4 regions of the Priestia sp. MDV22-iso46 genome follow, and region 3 is predicted to be linked to each of the others. Evidence: riboswitches for the same ligand, from Rfam matches in the RefSeq annotation. Region 3 holds a riboswitch; each other region holds the start of a gene.
The links. Region 3 has a riboswitch for cobalamin ahead of AC4NPH_RS00150 (cobyric acid synthase). Riboswitches for the same ligand answer to the same signal wherever they lie in the genome.
Positions count from the first base shown of each region.

Region 1: another riboswitch for cobalamin. It lies ahead of AC4NPH_RS01775 ((2Fe-2S) ferredoxin domain-containing protein); the one in region 3 lies ahead of AC4NPH_RS00150 (cobyric acid synthase).
Region 2: another riboswitch for cobalamin. It lies ahead of AC4NPH_RS24720 (HoxN/HupN/NixA family nickel/cobalt transporter); the one in region 3 lies ahead of AC4NPH_RS00150 (cobyric acid synthase).
Region 4: another riboswitch for cobalamin. It lies ahead of metE (5-methyltetrahydropteroyltriglutamate--homocysteine S-methyltransferase); the one in region 3 lies ahead of AC4NPH_RS00150 (cobyric acid synthase).

Region 1 is NZ_JBZVWT010000001.1:340,282-344,926, reverse strand. Features, by position in the region: gene cobK (precorrin-6A reductase) at 1-567, opposite strand, end outside; gene AC4NPH_RS01785 (sirohydrochlorin chelatase) at 564-1,475, opposite strand; gene cobJ (precorrin-3B C(17)-methyltransferase) at 1,494-3,116, opposite strand; gene AC4NPH_RS01775 ((2Fe-2S) ferredoxin domain-containing protein) at 3,130-3,510, opposite strand; cobalamin riboswitch at 3,612-3,791, opposite strand; cobalamin riboswitch at 3,910-4,088, opposite strand; gene AC4NPH_RS01770 (hypothetical protein) at 4,235-4,393, opposite strand.
Region 2 is NZ_JBZVWT010000007.1:91,991-96,635, reverse strand. Features, by position in the region: gene AC4NPH_RS24730 (undecaprenyl-diphosphatase) at 1-438, shown strand, start outside; gene AC4NPH_RS24725 (organic hydroperoxide resistance protein) at 591-1,010, shown strand; cobalamin riboswitch at 1,116-1,298, shown strand; gene AC4NPH_RS24720 (HoxN/HupN/NixA family nickel/cobalt transporter) at 1,432-2,229, shown strand; gene AC4NPH_RS24715 (M20 family metallopeptidase) at 2,459-3,622, shown strand; gene AC4NPH_RS24710 (DoxX family protein) at 3,692-4,114, opposite strand; gene AC4NPH_RS24705 (type 1 glutamine amidotransferase domain-containing protein) at 4,420-4,645, shown strand, end outside.
Region 3 is NZ_JBZVWT010000001.1:23,924-28,568, reverse strand. Features, by position in the region: gene AC4NPH_RS00150 (cobyric acid synthase) at 24-1,550, opposite strand; cobalamin riboswitch at 1,643-1,822, opposite strand; gene AC4NPH_RS00145 (YdcF family protein) at 1,970-2,533, shown strand; gene AC4NPH_RS00140 (APC family permease) at 2,592-4,163, opposite strand; gene AC4NPH_RS00135 (nitroreductase family protein) at 4,586-4,645, opposite strand, start outside.
Region 4 is NZ_JBZVWT010000003.1:156,039-160,683, reverse strand. Features, by position in the region: gene AC4NPH_RS18010 (acetate uptake transporter) at 1-429, opposite strand, end outside; gene metE (5-methyltetrahydropteroyltriglutamate--homocysteine S-methyltransferase) at 572-2,866, opposite strand; cobalamin riboswitch at 3,017-3,205, opposite strand; SAM riboswitch class I at 3,285-3,395, opposite strand; gene AC4NPH_RS18000 (hypothetical protein) at 3,476-3,727, opposite strand; gene AC4NPH_RS17995 (metallophosphoesterase family protein) at 4,027-4,645, opposite strand, start outside.

The DNA.
Region 1 (4,645 bases), 320 kb from region 3:
TCGATCAAACTCTTTTGTAAACGGCCCTTGAATAGCAATGATATTTTTTTGCGGAAATCCTAATTGCTGGCACTTTTCCATATTATCCAGCCTTGGAAGCATACGAGCAACAAGCCGTACATCTGAAAGAGGAAGCAGCTTTTCTGTAAAAACCTGCAGCGTCTTGCTGCCTGTTGTCAGCATAATAACTCCTTTTTTCTCAGCTGCTACTTCTGCTGCTTCTTCATACGTAGAAACCATCGTCATATTGTCATAGGTAAAAGCCTGCGAAGCCCGCTCATAGCGTATGTAAGGAATCGATGTTTCAGCAGCCGCACCGATAGCATTTTTAGATGCTTCTTCCGCAAAAGGATGACTTGCATCCACAATAGCTTTTACACGATGTTCGTTTACAAAATCCGTCATATCTTCTTTTGTGAGACGTCCAATTTTCACTTTCACTTCTGCACGCTGTAATTCGATAGCTGCGTTTTCGGTTACAACCGTTGCCGTAACCTCATGACCTGCTTTTTTCACTTGCACGGCTAATGCACGTGCATCGCTAGTTCCGGCTAACAATAAAATCATTTTAGCTCGCCGACCTTATCTTCACGGTGTTGATGGTCGTGATGGTGATCGTGGTGATGGTGTCCGTGATCATGGTCATGATCGTGATGATGGTGGTGATCAATATGCTCCATAATGCCGAGGCGATATTGACACGTATCGCAGTTCATTTTCACTTCACCTTCTAATCCTTCTTCAGCACGTTCTTTTAAAATTGTCTGCAGTTTTGGGTGAAAACCGAAATAGCCGGCTAGCTTAAACTCAATGTTTTCATGCTGCATTTTATACTGCTTCACCATTTCTTCTAATCGCTTAATTAATACTCCTGTAAATAAGAAATACGGGAGAATAACCACTTTTTTAGCGCCCAATTTCAAACATCGCTCCACGCCTTCATCAATCAGTGGTGCGGTCACGCCCATAAAAGAAGTTTCGACGATTTTATAATTTGTTTTTTCCCAAAGAAGGCGCGTAATTTTATATAAATCACTGTTTGCATCAGGATCACTTCCTCCTCGCCCTAAGACAATAACAGCCGTGTCTTCAGCTGGAGTTTCTAAATTCTCTCCTGATTCTTGTAATCTCGTTTTTAAAATTTCAAGGGCTTCTTCATGAACGCCAATAGGACGTCCGTATACGAAGTTTACGTGTGGATATTTTTCCTTTGCTTCATCTATAGCCGCTGGAATATGTATTTTAGAGTGTCCAGCAGGCAAAAGCATAATTGGAATTACAACTACATCTTGTGCTCCTTTTGCCACACATGTATCAATGCCTTGACTTACATTTGGGCGTTCAAATTCTAGAAAACACGTTTCTACTAAAATAGATGCGTCCCAATCATGCTTCATAGTCGAAATAAATTCCCGAATTTGATCGTTCCCTTCAGGATCTCTGCTTCCATGACCGACAAATAAAACTGATTTCATATAATGTCCTCCTATTTTTTAATCTCCACACGGAGCTGGTTCTACTTTTATTTTTGGTGTTATATCTTGATAGTCGAATCCATAAACGTTCTTCACACGCTTAAAGAATTTATGAAATCGCTCATTAGGATGACCTTTTTCTTTATATTCATGGATAATGTTCTCCACTATTTCAACAATTTCATCGGGTGCTATGCCTTCCGCCACAATTTGACCTGAATGCGCATTGCGTCCAACCGTTTTAGCTCCTAAAAATAAATCAAACGCACCTTTTCTATAGACAATGCCGATATCTTCTTGAACAGCGCCGTAACAAGCCATACCGCATCCATTGATACCAAGCTTCAGCTCTTTTGGCATGTCCATTCCCCCGAGGCGCTTTTGTAATTCTTCCGTATGTGGAATAGCATCGCTTTTTTCTCCATCGCAAAAATCACACGCTTTGATTGTGAACACGTCTCCGACCGGAGATAATAAAAAGGAAGCTGCTTGGAGCTTTTCAATGATTATATCCGGCTGGGCCGTTGGAATTTGCAGTTTAATTTGATGGTCAGGTGTATACTCCATCGTACCTTTTTCACCAACAACTTCCGCTAGTGTTGTCATTTGAACAGGCGTGAATTTCTTATTTGCAAGTCCTGGACTAACTGCTACTTCAAAGATAGACTCGATTGGCTGGTGTACGACCGCAGAAGTGGATTCACCTAAAATTGCTTGAAGCGCTTCTTCTGCAAGAGCTCGTGAAGTTGCTTTTTCTTCTCTTGTGTTCTGAACTGCTTCAATAGCTGAAGCTGTTTGCTTTACAGTCTCTTCTTGATCGAGAGCCCATGGTTCTGCTTCTTTTCGAAGTCGCTGATGCGGTCTTAGCGGCTGCTCCGTTTGGTTGAGGGTATATTTCCGCTGATATCCTCGCGGTGTAATCATTAAATCGTCGTAAAAGAATGTAGATGAATTTCCGACAACAACGGTAGTCAGCATGCCTATTTCATGGTTTAACATGTCTTTTAAGTTGGTCATTACGACTTCTTCACGGTCACGATAAGCGCTTTTAACAAGACCAACAGGCGTATCAGGGGAACGGTACTTTAATAGAATCCTTTGCGCTTCAACAATTTGTCTTGTTCGTCTTCCGCTTTTTGGGTTGTAAAAAGCCACTACGAAATCTGCTTGTGCAGCTGCTTCAATTCTTTTTTCGATTAGCTCCCAAGGCGTAAGGTGGTCACTTAAACTAATCGTACAAGCATCGTGCATCACGGGCGCTCCAAGGAGAGATGCGCATGAATTAATAGCCGAAATGCCAGGAATTACTTCCATCTCTACGCCCGTTTCTTTTTTCCAGCCTTTTTCAATCAACACTTCATACACAAGGCCTGCCATTCCGTATACTCCTGCATCTCCGCTTGAAATGACAGCTACGGTTTTGCCCGCTTCAGCTTGCTTTACAGCTTCTTGTGCACGGCTTACTTCTTCGGTCATTCCCGTACTAATAATTTGCTGATTCGTTAACAGTCCTTGAATTAGTTCCACATAGGTTTTATAACCGATGATCATATCACTTTCTTGAATGGCTTCTCTTGCTCGCTGTGTAATATGTTCAAAGCTTCCTGGCCCAAATCCAATAACTAACAGTTTACCTTTCATGCTAGCTCCTCCTTTATGCGTTACTTTTTACTTTGTCAATTCCTTCTATGGAGTCACTATTTTCCGGAGAAACGAAACCATTTTGATCACATTCATAAATAAGCGATTCCTTTATACTGCAGCCTCCTGCTAAATGCTCTTTGACAATCCGGTGAGCCACGGTTTCAGTGACCTGCTTGTACCAATCTCCTGAAGGATAGACGATAGCTACAGGAGCATCTTTGCATCGTCCGTTACAGCGCGTACGCGTTGTATGAACCGTTTCATCCAAATCCAGTTCCGTCACTTTATTTCGAATAGCTTGCGTGGCTTCTTCTCCACCTTTTCTCATACAGCTGCTTCCATTACAAATCAATACGTGATGTTTTGTTCCATTTAAGTTCCACGTCGTCACACTCATTCGCTCCTTTACTAAAAGAAGCGCCTCTATCAATGATAGAGGCGCAGAAAATTCAAACTAAGTTTTTGCACTTCCACCTATATCCCGTAGGGTAAGCTTCGCATTAGAAAAAGGCTGGCTTCCTGACTTCGATTCATCACTTGATTGCGCCTTCCCGAATACAGTGGCATATGCAATCAGCTCGTCTTCACAGTGGCGGGTACCGCGCTGGCTTCACACCAGACTTCCCATTTAACGCAATGTGAACATTGCGCACCTTTTTTGCACGATATGTAGTTTTACGCTACGAGAAAAACCCGCTTCGCTAATATGCGAGCGGGTAAAACGTCAGAGTAAGAGTGTACACGAATGCCACTTTAAGCCAACGTCTCCCTTCCCGCTCCCCGGAGAAATAGAAACTTCACAATAAAGACAGGTCTCCTGACTTGTGTATCATTCTACTTGAGAACCTTCCCGTGATTTTTTCACAGTGGTTATACTCGTTCGTCCACACTTACAGTTGCGGGGACAGTACTGGCATTTCACCAGTTTCCCTATTAAGCCTTCTTGGCATCTTTACTGTTGCTGTTTGATATATATGAACCTTTTAAACTATCAGAATAATAGAAGTAACTACCATATCATAGCGTACATTTTTTTTTATTTCAACTCTATTCTTTTCGGAAGATACAAGTATCTATAAAAAAACAAGAGCATAAAATCAGCTCTTGTTTTTTCATTATATAGCTACTAATGTTAAATGAGGATCATTATAATACACAACTTCTGAAAGAACTTTACAGCCATTTGTTTTAGCAAAAGCTTCTCTCGCCTGTTTTTCAGTTTCAAATTCAAACATTTTCATTTCTTTTCCAGCATATACCGTCAGTACCCACATGAAAAGATTCGCCTCCGATTATTGTAGTGATCGCTATATCCACATTATGCCGAAACCATTTCCTTTTGAAAACCCATTCTACAAAACTTGTCACAAGAAACTTTTAAAAATTTAAAAACATTTTAACTTCTGTAAATGAACACAATGTACAAAAGGTTTAAGCAGTATTGTACCTCTTTAAAAAAGGTGCTTTTTTAACCCACTGTTGCTTCACCAGTAAAAAAATATATAGTATTTATTAAAAAAAGAAGC
Region 2 (4,645 bases), on a different contig from region 3:
AAAAACGGCAGCCGTGTTGTAGCATTTCAAGCTTTATGTGCTTGTGCCACAGGAGTCATTATCAATAAAGTGATTAGTTTATTTGCTTATCGAGATCGTCCGTTTATCTCTCACCACGTGAATCAGCTTATTGATCACGCCGCAAATTCTTCATTTCCAAGCGATCATGCTACATCTGCATTAGTTATCACTTTTACCATTTGGTTGCATTTCAAACGTTCAGGGCGCATGTGGGTTGTCATGGGCGTACTCATTGCCTTTTCACGCGTATGGGTTGGCGTTCATTATCCATTCGATGTGTTAACAGGAGCCGTTTTAGGCTGCGTGCTGGCGCTGTTTATTCATTATGTTATTTTTAATACGAAACTGATGAGGGCTATTACCAACTTGTCTATTTTTCGAAAATCAGCTTATGACGAACAGTCTCAATATTATTAAGAAAAAGTCGCAAATACGCGGCTTTTTTTATTGGGAAATTTTTAATGCATTTAATACTTGTTTTTTAAAATTAAATTGTGTACAATTAAATTACAGAAACGATAAATAAAAAACTTTTAATAAAATTAACGAAAAAGAGGAGAGGTTTATACATGAAAGCTTTATATGAAACAACAGTCGTTAACACAGGTGGAAGAACAGGAGAAGTTCACTCTTTAGATAACATCTTTAACTTAGACGTTGCAACACCTCCAGCGCTTGGTGGAGAAGCAACAACAGCAACAAACCCAGAGCAGCTGTTTGCAGCTGGATACAGTGCTTGTTTCAACAGCGCGTTAGAATTTATGTTGAAAAAACATAACGTAGAAATCAAAAGCAGTGAAGTAAAAGCTACTGTTCAGCTGCTTCCTGATAAAGCTGATCAAGGAGTGAAAATTGGAGTAGCGCTTGAAGCTCATATCGAAGGCTTAGATTTAGAAACAGCGAAAAAATATGTAGACCTAGCTCACTCATACTGCCCGTATTCAAAAGCAATCAGCGGTAACGTAGACGTAACGGTAGAAGTAGTTTAATTGCTTTAAAAAGCCCTGCTAAGCATGTAAAGCTTAGCAGGGCTTTTTTATTTGAATTTTCTCTATTCATTTGTAAGAAGTACTAGTATAATGAGGAAGAAAATGAATCATTCGCACAGTTTAGGTGCTCTTACATAGCGTAAGAGGTAACAGGGAATCGAGTGCAAATCTCGAGCGGTCCAGCCACTGTAAGCAGGGAGTTTTCTATCTTATCGTCACTCAAAACGGGGAAGGCGGTAGAAAATGATGATCTCAAGCCAGGAGACCTACCTATTCTGTACACTTGACTCTTCTAGGAAAGAGGCGGTGTATCAAGGTACGCAGTGAGCAATTGCTGTTTATTTTCATATGCCGACACATCCTCAATTTCTATAGAATTGAGGCTTTTTTACGTTTTATTTTTAAAAAAGGAGTGTAGGAAATGGAAGGTTTATCAGTTTTTTTACTTGTCTTTTTATTAGGAATCAGGCACGGATTGGATGCAGATCACTTAGCTTTTATTGATGGCCAGACTCGATATAATTGGCGAATGGGCAGCCGTTTTGCCCCTTGGGTCGGAACGCTGTTTTCACTAGGTCACGGAGGAATGGTGGCCGTCACGGCCGGAGTGCTGGGCGTGGTGATGAAGAATTTTACGTTTCCATCGTATTTCGATCATTTTGCATCTTGGGTATCCATCATCTCTCTCTTTCTAATCGGGACATTAAACACGTATCATTTGCTTCGAACCAAAAATAAAGAGGAAGAGTTTCAGCTGAGCGGGTTAAAAGGAAAGTTTATTCCGAAAATCGCAAAAGGAACAACGAATCCTTTTTTAATTATTCTTGTAGGAGCATTGTTCGCTTTAGCAGCCGAAACGGTCAGTCAAACGGCCGTGTGGTCTCTAGCTGTAGGGAACGCAGGCAAGTATACGCCGCTTTTGTTAGGACTAGTGTTTATGTTTGGTATGATGCTTACAGATACAATCGATTCGATGATTGTACATAAAATGGTGAATGAATCGAGTAAATTTGGACAATCTGCTTCCCGCTTGATGGGCTGGGTTATTGTTGTCCTCGCGTATGGTGTGTCATTCTATTTAGCATTCACTTTCTTTAACCCATGGGCCGAAGTAAACTTTGAAATGGTTGGCGTTATTCTGTTTATTTTTTTAGTGTCTATGTTTGTTTTTGTGAGTGTGAAGTCAAAAGGGAAAAATATTAAAATAAATGTCAATTAGTCAAACGAAAGCTTTAATCTGTTGAAGATTGAAGCTTTTTTGTATGAATTTGTTGAAGTTTATGGCTATTTTCGGTCGGTTATGAATAAGTTAAAGTATTATCTGTATTTAAAGGATGGAAAATTGTCTGAAAACCATTATAATTAAGGATAATTTAAGGTCGTTATGTGAAACGTAGAACATAGTTATACGTACGATAAATAAAAGCATTTAATGCAAGCAGCAGGGGTTGTTTGGAGGAGGAATTGATTTGAGTCAGGTAATGGTAGAACAAAGCGTGTTTAGTTATTTAAAAGAACACGAACAAGAGATGCTTGAAGATTTAGTTGGATTTGTGAAAAAAGAATCACCGTCCTACAGTAAAGAGTTAGTAGATCAGTGTGGAATGTATTTAACGCAGCTGTTTCATAAACGGTTAGGGGTAGGATACGAAATCATAGAAGAAAAAGAAGTAGGAAACCATTTGAAATTTACGATTGGAGAAGGAGAAAAGCAGCTTTTAATTATCGGTCACTTTGACACGGTATGGGAAAAGGGAAGGCTGAGTCTAAGAACAGAGGGAAACAAGCTGTACGGTCCGGGAATTTTAGACATGAAAGGCGGCATTGTGCAATCTATATGGGCGATTAAAGCGATTCAAGAGCTTGGCTTATCGCTCGATAAAAAAATTGTGTTTTTCTGCAATTCGGATGAAGAGATTGGGTCAATTTCTTCTAAAAAATACATTGAAGAAGAAGCACAAAGAAGTGAAGCAGTGCTAGTAGCGGAACCGGCGGTGGCGGGTTCAGGCGCGTTAAAAACGTCGCGCAAAGGAGCGGGAATTTTCACCGTAAAAGCATGGGGACGAGCAGCACACGCGGGTAATCACCACAAAGAAGGAATCAATGCGATTGAAGAGCTGGCGCGCCAAGTGATTTTCTTGCAGGGTTTAACAGATTATGAAAAAGGTACAACGGTGAACGTTGGGACATTTACGGGAGGCAGCGGTACAAATGTAGTGCCGGAATATGCAGAAGCGCACGTGGATTTACGTGTTTCTACAGAAGAAGAAGCAAAACGCATGACGGATATTATTTTGAATTTAACACCCATTTTAAAAGGGATTAAGCTCGAAGTAACGGGAGGAATGAATCGTCCTCCGATGGTCAAGTCTAAACAAACGGAAGAGCTATTTGAATGTGCTCAATCAATCGCGGCCAAACTGGGTATGAAACTGGAAGAAGCAGCTGTGGGCGGCGGAAGTGATGGCAATTTTACAGCGGCCATTGGTGTTCCCACGTTGGATGGATTAGGAGCATGCGGAAAAGGAATACATGCGGAATATGAACATATTCAAATTGATACGTTGTCCGAGCGTTCTTCTTTATTTGCCAATTTGCTGCTGCAAATATAAAAAAAGCCCGCCTTAAACGGCGGGGACTAATCTGAAAGCTTATATTGGGAGAGTATAAGCTTTCTTTTTTTATTTACTGCTTTCTTCTTGAAGAGAAAAGGCAGTTTCTTTCTTTTTGAATACCACTGCATCAAGAGCAAGGAACTGGCTTCCTGCAAGAAATAAGTGAGCAGACATGGCAATTAAGGCAATATCAAACTCAAACCCGCCAACAAATCCGCTTTTAAGCTTGGCTGTAAAAATGGCGCCAAGCATAACTGCCACAAATAAAGCAGATACAACTCTTGTTGCTAGGCCAAGAATAATAAGAACCCCACCTACAAGTTCAATGGTTGCAACAATATATGCCATGAAACCAGGGATTCCTAAGCTATCGAAGAACCCTACTGTATTTTCAATCCCGCCTTGCCATTTTTGAAAGCCGTGTACTAAAAATGTAAAACCTAATACTAAACGAATAATAAGTGAACCAATTTCGAAGTTTTTATTCACTTTACTTCCTCCTTTAAGTGTATTTGAAAAACACTACATTATGTAGTGTAAAAGCCCGAAAAAAGAAATGTAGTAATTAAATCAGAAAGTCTTTCTTATTTGGATAATTTTACAACATTATGAACATCACACTACACATTGTAGTGTGATGTTTGTCCCCAGTCAAGTGAAAATATAAAATTAGACCATTTGGCATACAAAAATTTTCTGAAGAGCACTTGAAAAATCCTTTAATTATGTACAAGTTAGTCCCTTATTTTCAATCTTATTCTCCAACATGCTATACTGATGGCGGAGGTGTTACGATGCGTTTAGAAAATAAAAGAGTTATTGCGCTTGTTAGTGCAGACTTTGAAGATCTAGAACTATGGTATCCAGTGATGCGTCTTCGAGAAGAAGGAGCAGAAGTACATTTAGTTGGAGAAAAAGCAAACGAAACGTACATGGGGAAATACGGTGTTCCAGCCGTATCGGACTACGCTTTTAAAGATGTTGATCCAGCTGAATATGACGCTATTTTAGTACCTGGAG
Region 3 (4,645 bases):
AAACAAGCGAAAGCCCCTACAAGCTATACTTTTTGTGTTTGCTCCGGGCTTTTATAGTTGTCTATTAAATGATACAGCTTTTCCATATCTACGGCTTCTCTCACATATGCTGCTGCTTTTGAAAAAGACTCCTCTTTTTGCAGGCGACTGTTGAATGTGTCCGTAATAGGCGGCAATTTTTTATGTTTACGAATTTGATTAAGCAAAGCTCTGCGCAAAGCATCGTTATGAAACACATCATGAACATACGTGCCAATGACGTTGTCTTTAACCGTTCCTTCTTTTTCATGCTCTACCACTGCAAAAGCTTCCGTGGTGCTCTTAGAAATCGTCTTTCCCATATGAATTTCGTAGCCTTCAATCGAAACTCTTTCACTTTCTAGCTGGACATACCCAGAAACTCTTTCTGTTTTTTTGCTGGTTGTCATAACGGTTTCCACCGGAAGCAAGCCCAGCCCTTTAATGGATTCAATCCGAGATTCTACTGCATCAGGGTCTGTAATTGTCTCCCCTAGCATTTGATATCCTCCGCAGATGCCAATGACGTGAACGTTCGTTGTGTTCAAAACTTGATTAATGGCTAGAGCCAGGCCGCTTTCTTGTAAAAACTGAGCATCTTCAATCGTATTTTTGCTTCCTGGTAAAACAATTAAATCAGGCGTACCTAATTGCGACGGCTTGGTTACAAGCCTCACGTGACAGTCTTCTTCTAAGCTTAAAGGATCGATGTCTGTAAAATTTGAGATGCGCGGGTACGAGATAACCGCAATATCAATTTCTTTTAACGGATTCACAAGCGTTGAGTAATTTCTAAGTGATAACGAATCTTCCGCGTCAATTTCCACGTTGTTCATATAAGGAATAACTCCTAGAACCGGAACACCCGTGTATTCTTCAAACCACTTCAAACCTGGTTTTAAAAGTTCTAAATCTCCTCGGAATTTATTAATTAACACCCCGATAACTCTAGACTTGTGTTCATCTGGAAGCAATTGAAGAGTACCCACTAGGCTCGCAAAAACTCCTCCTTTATCAATATCTCCTACTAACACAACAGGCGCTTGGGCTATTTTTGCAACGCGCATATTTACGAGTTCCCGATCGTTCAAATTGACTTCAGCAGGACTTCCAGCGCCTTCAATCACAATTCGATCATAATGACTGGCAAGCTCTTTATAAGCTTCCGTGATAACGTTTAAACCTTCATTAAAAAATTCTTGCCGATACTGAAAAGCAAACATATTACGTAGCGGTTTTCCGTGAACGACAATTTGAGATTCATGATCACGAGTTGGTTTAATTAAAATAGGGTTCATATTGGTTGTTGCTTCTACTCCAGCTGCTTCTGCTTGAATTCCTTGCGCTCTGCCAATTTCTTTTCCATCCATTGTAATGTATGAATTAAGCGCCATATTTTGCGATTTAAACGGTGCAGTTTGATAGCCGTCTTCTTTAAAAATACGGCAAAATGCTGTAGCAATCATGCTTTTTCCAGCGTCTGAGTGCGTTCCTTGAATCATAAGCGGTTTTCCTTTTTTCACTTTTTCCACTCCCTACCACATAAAAAAACCTTAACTGTAAAAGTCAAGGTTTGGTCATGCGCTCATTAACACATTGTCTTGACTTATTTCTCCCACCGAAAAATAAGGGGTTTTTAAAAGCAGGTCTCCTGGCTTATGCTTCATTTTACTTCTGCACCCTTCCTAGTTTGACTAGTGGGTCTTTGCAGGTTCATCCACATTTACAGTAGCGGGGGCTGCACCGGATTTACACCGATTTCCCTATTATCCTCCTTAGAGGCACTTTTAAAATCATTTATTCTTTATTGTAACGAATTTTATAACCATTCACAATAACGATTTTCTTCTATTATTATATATTACTGTGCTTATACTTATTTGGGTCTCGTATGCTATAATAACAATTATTTTCCAAACATCTTATGAAATAGCTAGGAAGGTGCTCACAGTTGAAGAAAAAAATGATTTATACCTTTATTGGTTCGCTTGTTCTTTATATAGTAATTATATCTTTTTGTATGTATCAAACTGCTCACAAGTCTGTTCCACATAACGCAGATTATGTCCTCGTTTTAGGTTCTAAAGTAGATGGTGATCAAATGTCTCCTAGTTTAAAAGAACGAGTAAAGACGGCCTTATCTTATTTACAAGCACATCAACAAACAAAAGTTATCGTAACGGGCGGAAAAGGATCCGATGAAGAAATTTCTGAAGCAGAGGCAGCCTATCGTTTTCTGCGGAAAGAAGGAATTAAAAAGAAGCGAATTATAAAAGAAGATCAGTCAACTTCTACTTTTGAGAATTTTACTTTTACTAAACAGAAAGTTGATATTCAACACAAAAAAGTCGTGCTTGTTAGCAATGATTTTCATTTGTTTCGCGCTTCTATTATTGCCAAGCGCCAAGGTTTTGATGTTTATCCTTTAGGCGCAAAGACACCAAATTCAATTAAACTTCAAGCCTACTTTCGTGAGTATGCTGCTATATTAAAAACATGGCTGTTTGATAAATAAATAGAGTACACGCCTATACAAACGAAAAACACGGCATGAATTCATGCCGTGTTTTTTATTAATCATCTGTATCGATAACTGCTTTTGGTAAACCTGTGTATTTCGCCCAGTAGAAAATACCAAGTGAAACAAGAGCAATTAAAATTAAGTCAAGCGGGTTGCTTAGCACACCTTGTCCTCCACCAAATGAACCTAGATAAGAGATAACAAGCATAATAATATAATAAGCAACTAGCCACCAAGCAGATTTAAGCTGCTGTGCAAATTTTACGACGTCAGTTGGTACATATTTCTTAAACGCTACGTAGATAACAACCATTAGAAGCTGTGATCCTAGCAGCCAAGAAATTGTCGTCCATCCTGACCAATATACGATGTATGAACAGAAAATAAATGAAACAGGAGCAATAACGCTCATGCCTTTTAATTTAAAAGGCTTCTTAAGGTCTTTTGCATTTACTCTGAATGCAGCAGCTGAAATTGGCGCAATCGCATAAGACAGAATAAGTGCCACTGAACATACGTTTACTAGCGCTTCCCAAGAAGGAAATGGCAGTGTCCAGAATACGGACATTCCAAATGATAGCCATAGTGACGCACGTGGAATTCCTGTTTTCTTATCTACTTTTGAGAAACGTTTAAATAATGTTCCATTACGAGACCAAGCATACACTAAACGAGAAGTTGTATTCATGAAGATGTTCCCGTTACCGCCTGGTGATAAAATAGCATCAAAAATAACAAGCGTTACTAACCAGCCAAGGCCTAAAATAAGTGCAATATCTTTAAATGGTAAAGAGAATTGCTCTTGAATTGTTCCCCATCCTCCTGATAGCATATCAGCCGGGATGTTACCAATGAACAATACTTGCAGTGCTGTGTAAATAATCGCTGAAAGTACAATACAGATAATGAGCGCGATTGGAATATTACGCTGCGGGTTTTTAACTTCACTGGCTACAGAAACAATAGGGTGAAGTCCTAGGTAAGCAAACATAACGCCACCTGTTGAAATGGCTGCTTGAATACCATTAAAACCAAACGGAGCAAAATCGCCAGTTGTAAAGTTAGCTGATTTAAAGTGATAAGCTAACACGACGATAATTGTAAGAGGAACCGCATATTTGAACACAGATATAATGACATTTGACTTAGCAAATGCTTTTACACTTACGTAGTTAATGATAAAAAATAGCGTTAATAACGCGAACTGAAATAACCAGCCGATTGTAGTAGGCGATTCAGAACCATGTTTAGTTAGACCAGGAAGCCAAAACGCAACATACTGACGTACAGCCGTTACCTCGATGGCAATCAAACTTGTGTAAGCAATAATGGTAATGAATGAAATTAAGTAACCCACTAAATGACCATGCGAGTAAACCGGATAACGGATAATTCCACCGGTACGCGGCAGCGCTGCTCCAAGTTCAGCATACACTAAACCGATAAGTAAAATAATGACTCCGCCAATCAGCCACGAAAAACTTCCGGCTGGACCAGCCTTTGACGCTACGTTACTAACCGCAAATAACCAGGCGGAACCAAAAATAGCTCCCATCCCAATTAACGTTAGGTCAAGTAACGATATTGATTTTTTAAATTTTCCTTGATTTCCTTGATCAGACATAAAATCCTCCTTTAAAATTCCCACTCCACATATCTACGCCCTTGCGTCCGATATGGGATTCTTTACATCATCCTCCTCTTACTAAGACCTCACAAGTGGATATGTTAACAAATATTCTCTAAAAAACCAAGTTAAAAACTTTATTTTTTTGTAAAACATCGTTGAATTGCTTATGTATAGCGCATAAATTCCACAGAAGATTTGAGGACTACTCCTCCTATTTAACCGCATTTTTCTTAGGTTAAACATAAAAGAATATTCAAACTATTCACTAAAAAAAGGGTCTGAGACATAACGAAATCAACCGCTAGAAGCAGCTACATACGCAATACCTACGCTTGCCATACCAATGAAAAAATCCGAACGATTCATCGTTCGGATTTTGCTTCAACTAAAATAATTTTGTCCGTACCTCTTTTTTCTTATTTAAATACTTTTACACGTTCACTTAGCGGTTGAAATTCTTTTTCGCCCGCTGGCGC
Region 4 (4,645 bases), on a different contig from region 3:
ATCGATTAACACAAAAATAATAAATAATACTTTATGAGTGCCCATTGCTCCAACTGTCATAAAAACGCTGAAAATCAAGTAGCCGACAAAAGCAAATGCGAGCTGCTTCGGATCCGCTTCTTTTGCGAGCGCTTCCCCAAATGCTCCAAGCTGAATAAGCCATGTCATAGCTACACCTAGCCAAAATAACCCGAAGGCACCAAAAGCAGTTGCGCCGAAGGTATTATTATGTTTGAAATCTTGCATAGACGCGATTAACTGCCCTATCCCGCCTAAAAAAATCGCCCATGGCAATACCAATGAAACACCATCGGTTACCCCAAGCTTTTGAAACGATGCAACAAGTGTCACCATGGCAAGTCCGAATAGACCTAGCGCTGATGGATCCGCTGTTACAATTTTAACGTGCTGCGTGCTGTTGTTACTCATGTTGTACCTCCCTGATTTTAAAAACACCTTTAAAAAGATACAAAAATGTAGGGGAAGTGTCAATGGATATTTTTGGCCTTTTAAAATCCCATAAGAACAAGCAGTGTAGCGGTTACACTGCTTGTTCTTTAATTTCTTATCATTAAACGTTTTGTAATAAATTTTGTCTGGTTTGTTTTGCGGACTCAACCATGACTTTTAAAGCTTCAACCGTCTCGCTGATTCCTCTTGTTTTAAGGCCGCAGTCGGGATTAATCCAAAATAATGCAGGATCAAGTACCTGCAGAGCGCGGTCAATGTTTCGCTGAAGCTCTTCAAGCTTCGGTACGCGCGGACTGTGGATATCATACACGCCAAGTCCGATTCCTTGATTGTACGTATGTTTTTCAAACGCATAAATTAATTCACCGTGGCTTTTAGACGTTTCAATGGAAATCACGTCGGCATCAAGCGCTTTGATGGCATCAATAATCTCTTCGAATTCTGAATAGCACATATGCGTGTGAATTTGCGTCTCGTTTTGCACCGATACCGTGGCTAGTTTAAATGCATACACCGCAGCGTTCAAGTAGCTGTCCCAGTTTTCTCGTTTTAACGGCAATCCTTCACGCAGTGCCGGTTCATCTACTTGAATCATTGAAATGCCCTGACTTTCAAGTGCTTCTACTTCTTTTCTAAGAGCAAGCGCAATTTGATTTGCCACGTCGTAGCGCGGGATATCATCACGCACAAACGACCAATTTAAAATCGTAATCGGACCCGTCAGCATTCCTTTAACCGGCTTATTTGTTAGAGACTGTGCGTAGACCGTTTCTTTGATCGTCATCGCCTGCTCATACGATACATCTCCGTAAATAAGCGGCGGCTTCACGCAGCGAGAACCGTAAGATTGCACCCAGCCAAACTTCGTAAACTGAAAGCCTCCTAATTTCTCACCGAAGTATTCGACCATGTCCGTACGCTCAAACTCTCCGTGCACAAGGACATCTAAGCCGATGTCTTCTTGAATTTCAATCCATTTTTTTATTTCCTCGTTAATGTACGCTTCATATGCTTCATCGCTTAACTCGCCTTTACGCCATTTTAAACGCTCTTTTCGCACTTCTTTTGTTTGCGGAAAGCTTCCAATCGTTGTCGTTGGAAGAAGCGGCAGTTGAAACGCTTCTTGCTGAACGCGTTGACGTACGTCAAACGGCGCTTGTCGCGCTGCTTTATAGCTGTGCAGCTGCTTCAGCTCTTTTTGCACGTCTTGATGATTTCGAAAAGATGAACCATTTAATGCTTGAATCGCCTGTTTGCTTACGTTTATTTCTTCTTCTATCGACTCTTTTCCTTGCTGCACTGCTTTTGTTAAAAGCGTGATTTCCTTTAGCTTTTCATCTGCAAAAGAGAGCGCATTTTTCAATACTGGATCAATGGTTTCTTCATTTTTCACCGTGACAGGAACATGTAATAAACTTGATGAAGGCTGCAGAATCAAACGGTCTTTTGATACGGCTTCTTCAATTTCACTAAGCGTTAAAAGCTGTTCGTCCAAGTTTTCACGCCAAATGTTGCGTCCGTCAATCACTCCCGCAGCCAGCACTTTATCAGTTGGAAAACCATATTTATTAAGCGCAGTGAGATTTTCGCCTCGGTCATGCACAAAGTCTAAACCGATTCCTTCAACAGGAAGAGACACAACTTCTTTGTAGTGATCAACGCTGTCAAAATACGTTTGCAAAATGACTTTTACATTCGGTGCCGCTTCCTTCAAAGTTTGATAGACTTCTGTGTAAAGCGCCAGGTCTTCTTTTGATAGCGTTGTAGATAAAATTGGCTCATCTATCTGTACCCACTCTACTCCTTCTGCCTGCAGCTCCGCTAAGATAGTTGCATAAAGCGGAACAAACTGTTCAACTACTTCTTTAAACTCACTTTCTTTATATCCTTTTGACAGCTTCACAAATGTTACTGGACCTAAAATCACGGGCTTGCCTTCAATATTCAGCTTTTCTTTTGCTTCTTTGTAAAACTGAAGCGGGCGATTCTCTACAAGTGCCGGCGTACATTCCTCAAGCTCCGGTACGATGTAGTGATAATTTGTGTTAAACCATTTTGTCATCGTAGAAGCTACCGCACCTTTTGTTCCTCTCGCGATGTCAAAATACGTTTCAAGCGATACTGGTCCTCCGTTATACTCAAAGCGCTTTGGCACTAGACCGAACATAACAGCTGTATCTAACACGTGATCGTATAAGCTAAAATCGCCGACTGGAATCAATTCAATTCCTGCGTCACGCTGTTTTTTTAGATGCGCTAGACGAAGAGCTTTAATTTCTTGAAGAAAGATACCTTTCTCTAGCTTTCCTGCCCAAAACTGCTCAAGCGCTTTTTTCCATTCTCGTTTTTCACCAATTCTTGGATAACCTAAGTTCGAACTTTTTACACTGCTCATTTTTTCCACTCCCTGTATATTTTTTTATCGGTAAACTAAAAAATCTCTCTTTTCGAAATGAAAAGAGAGATAATACGCATACTTAACTAGAGTTGAGACAGCCTGTTTTTCTCAACACGTATTCCTCACTCCTCTCTATATCCCGTAGAGCTTAAGTGCATACAACAGGCAGGTCTCCTGACTTAGGTTCATCGCTTCCTATCCCTTCCCATTTCAACATGAAACAGTGGTTAATAAGTTGCTCCCCATTACAGTGGCGGGACCGCGCCGGCTTTTCACCGGTCTTCCCTTTTAAGCTGCGTACATTCGTTACACAGCACCTGATGCATTTTTATAAAATTGTCCATTCAAAACATATTCACATAAAATAAAAAGCCTCTCTATCACGAATAGAGAGGCATAGTATCTATGAAATCCTCTCTTATTTTTCAAAGCTGTACGCTTTGCAGGATGTAGCACCTTTTCAACAAGAATGTTAAATGGTTGCCGGGCTTCACAGGGCCAGTCCCTCCGCCTCTCTCAATAAGAGTTTTAATTGTTTATAATATTTTGAATGTAGAGTCATCTTAACACCTTAGATTTATGTTGTCAAAAGAAATTTCAAAAAAATTAGTTTTTAGGAGGCGCTGACGCTAATTTTTGCCTTAACAATTTGTAATCGTCTTTTCGGTGCGTTTCAATTAAATCTTTGGCTCCCTGGTGATATCCTGACGAATAAATATACTCTACCGCTGTTTCGATAAGCTTTCTTTTTTCTTCGGCACACTCCCGGTCCATTAAGGGGAACAGTCTACCTAAAAGGTCATTTAAATCTTCCTTGATAAAACGATCAAGTCCTTCTTGCATCTTTTCGTTTGCCATGATTGCTCCTCCATTTGCTGTGTATGTTCTAAGCCTCTATAAACAGGCATTTCACTGTAAATTTTAAGATAAAGTTAAGTCATTAAACAGTATATCAAGTGAATGTTTTTCTTCAATTACATATGTAATACAAATATATGACAAATATAGAGAATATATCATCATTCATTATCTATTATAACGTTTGACTGAGCCTTCTGCTACAAGGTTTCTGTAAACATTATGCATAATCTTCCAAAAGTCTGCCTGTGAATTACGGGCAGGCTTTTGGCTAAACATAGCTTTCTATTCTCTTGTTTTTACAAACAATTTCTTCGAGGTCGTCCAAAATCCTTCCAAAGAAGAGGTCCTAATATGTTGTACCTGCTTACAAAAAACTCCGTAAAATTATAATTATTTAAAATTAAAGGCTGCTCAAAATCAAGAGGAGCACCGGCGCCTCCTGACAATACAAAATCAGTGCCTCTTCCAAGCGTAAACGACCCGTTTCTATTTTTTCTAATAAACTGTTCGTCATATGCATGCACGTGGCTAACGAGAACTTTTTTCACGCGGTGTTCTTGAATTAAATCAAAAAATTCTTGACTTTGAGGAGTCGTTACAGGAAACCCTTCAAGATTTGACCACCGGCCAATATTTGGCTGCGCATGCATGGCTACAACGGTATTACGAGGAGCATCCTCTAGCTGCTGCTCTAAATAATTCAGCTCTCTATCTGTAAATCCATATATTTTATTCTTGGGACTGATGACATTATTTAATGCGATGCACCGAAAGTTGAAGACAGGAATATCAATGACCCAGTGTGCCTTTCCGATAGTGGCTCTGAAGTTTTCGAGATTGCTTTCATCAAGGTACAGTTCATCATGATTCCCTACGCATACAAACATAGGAATGTTTGATGCGATTTTTTCGACA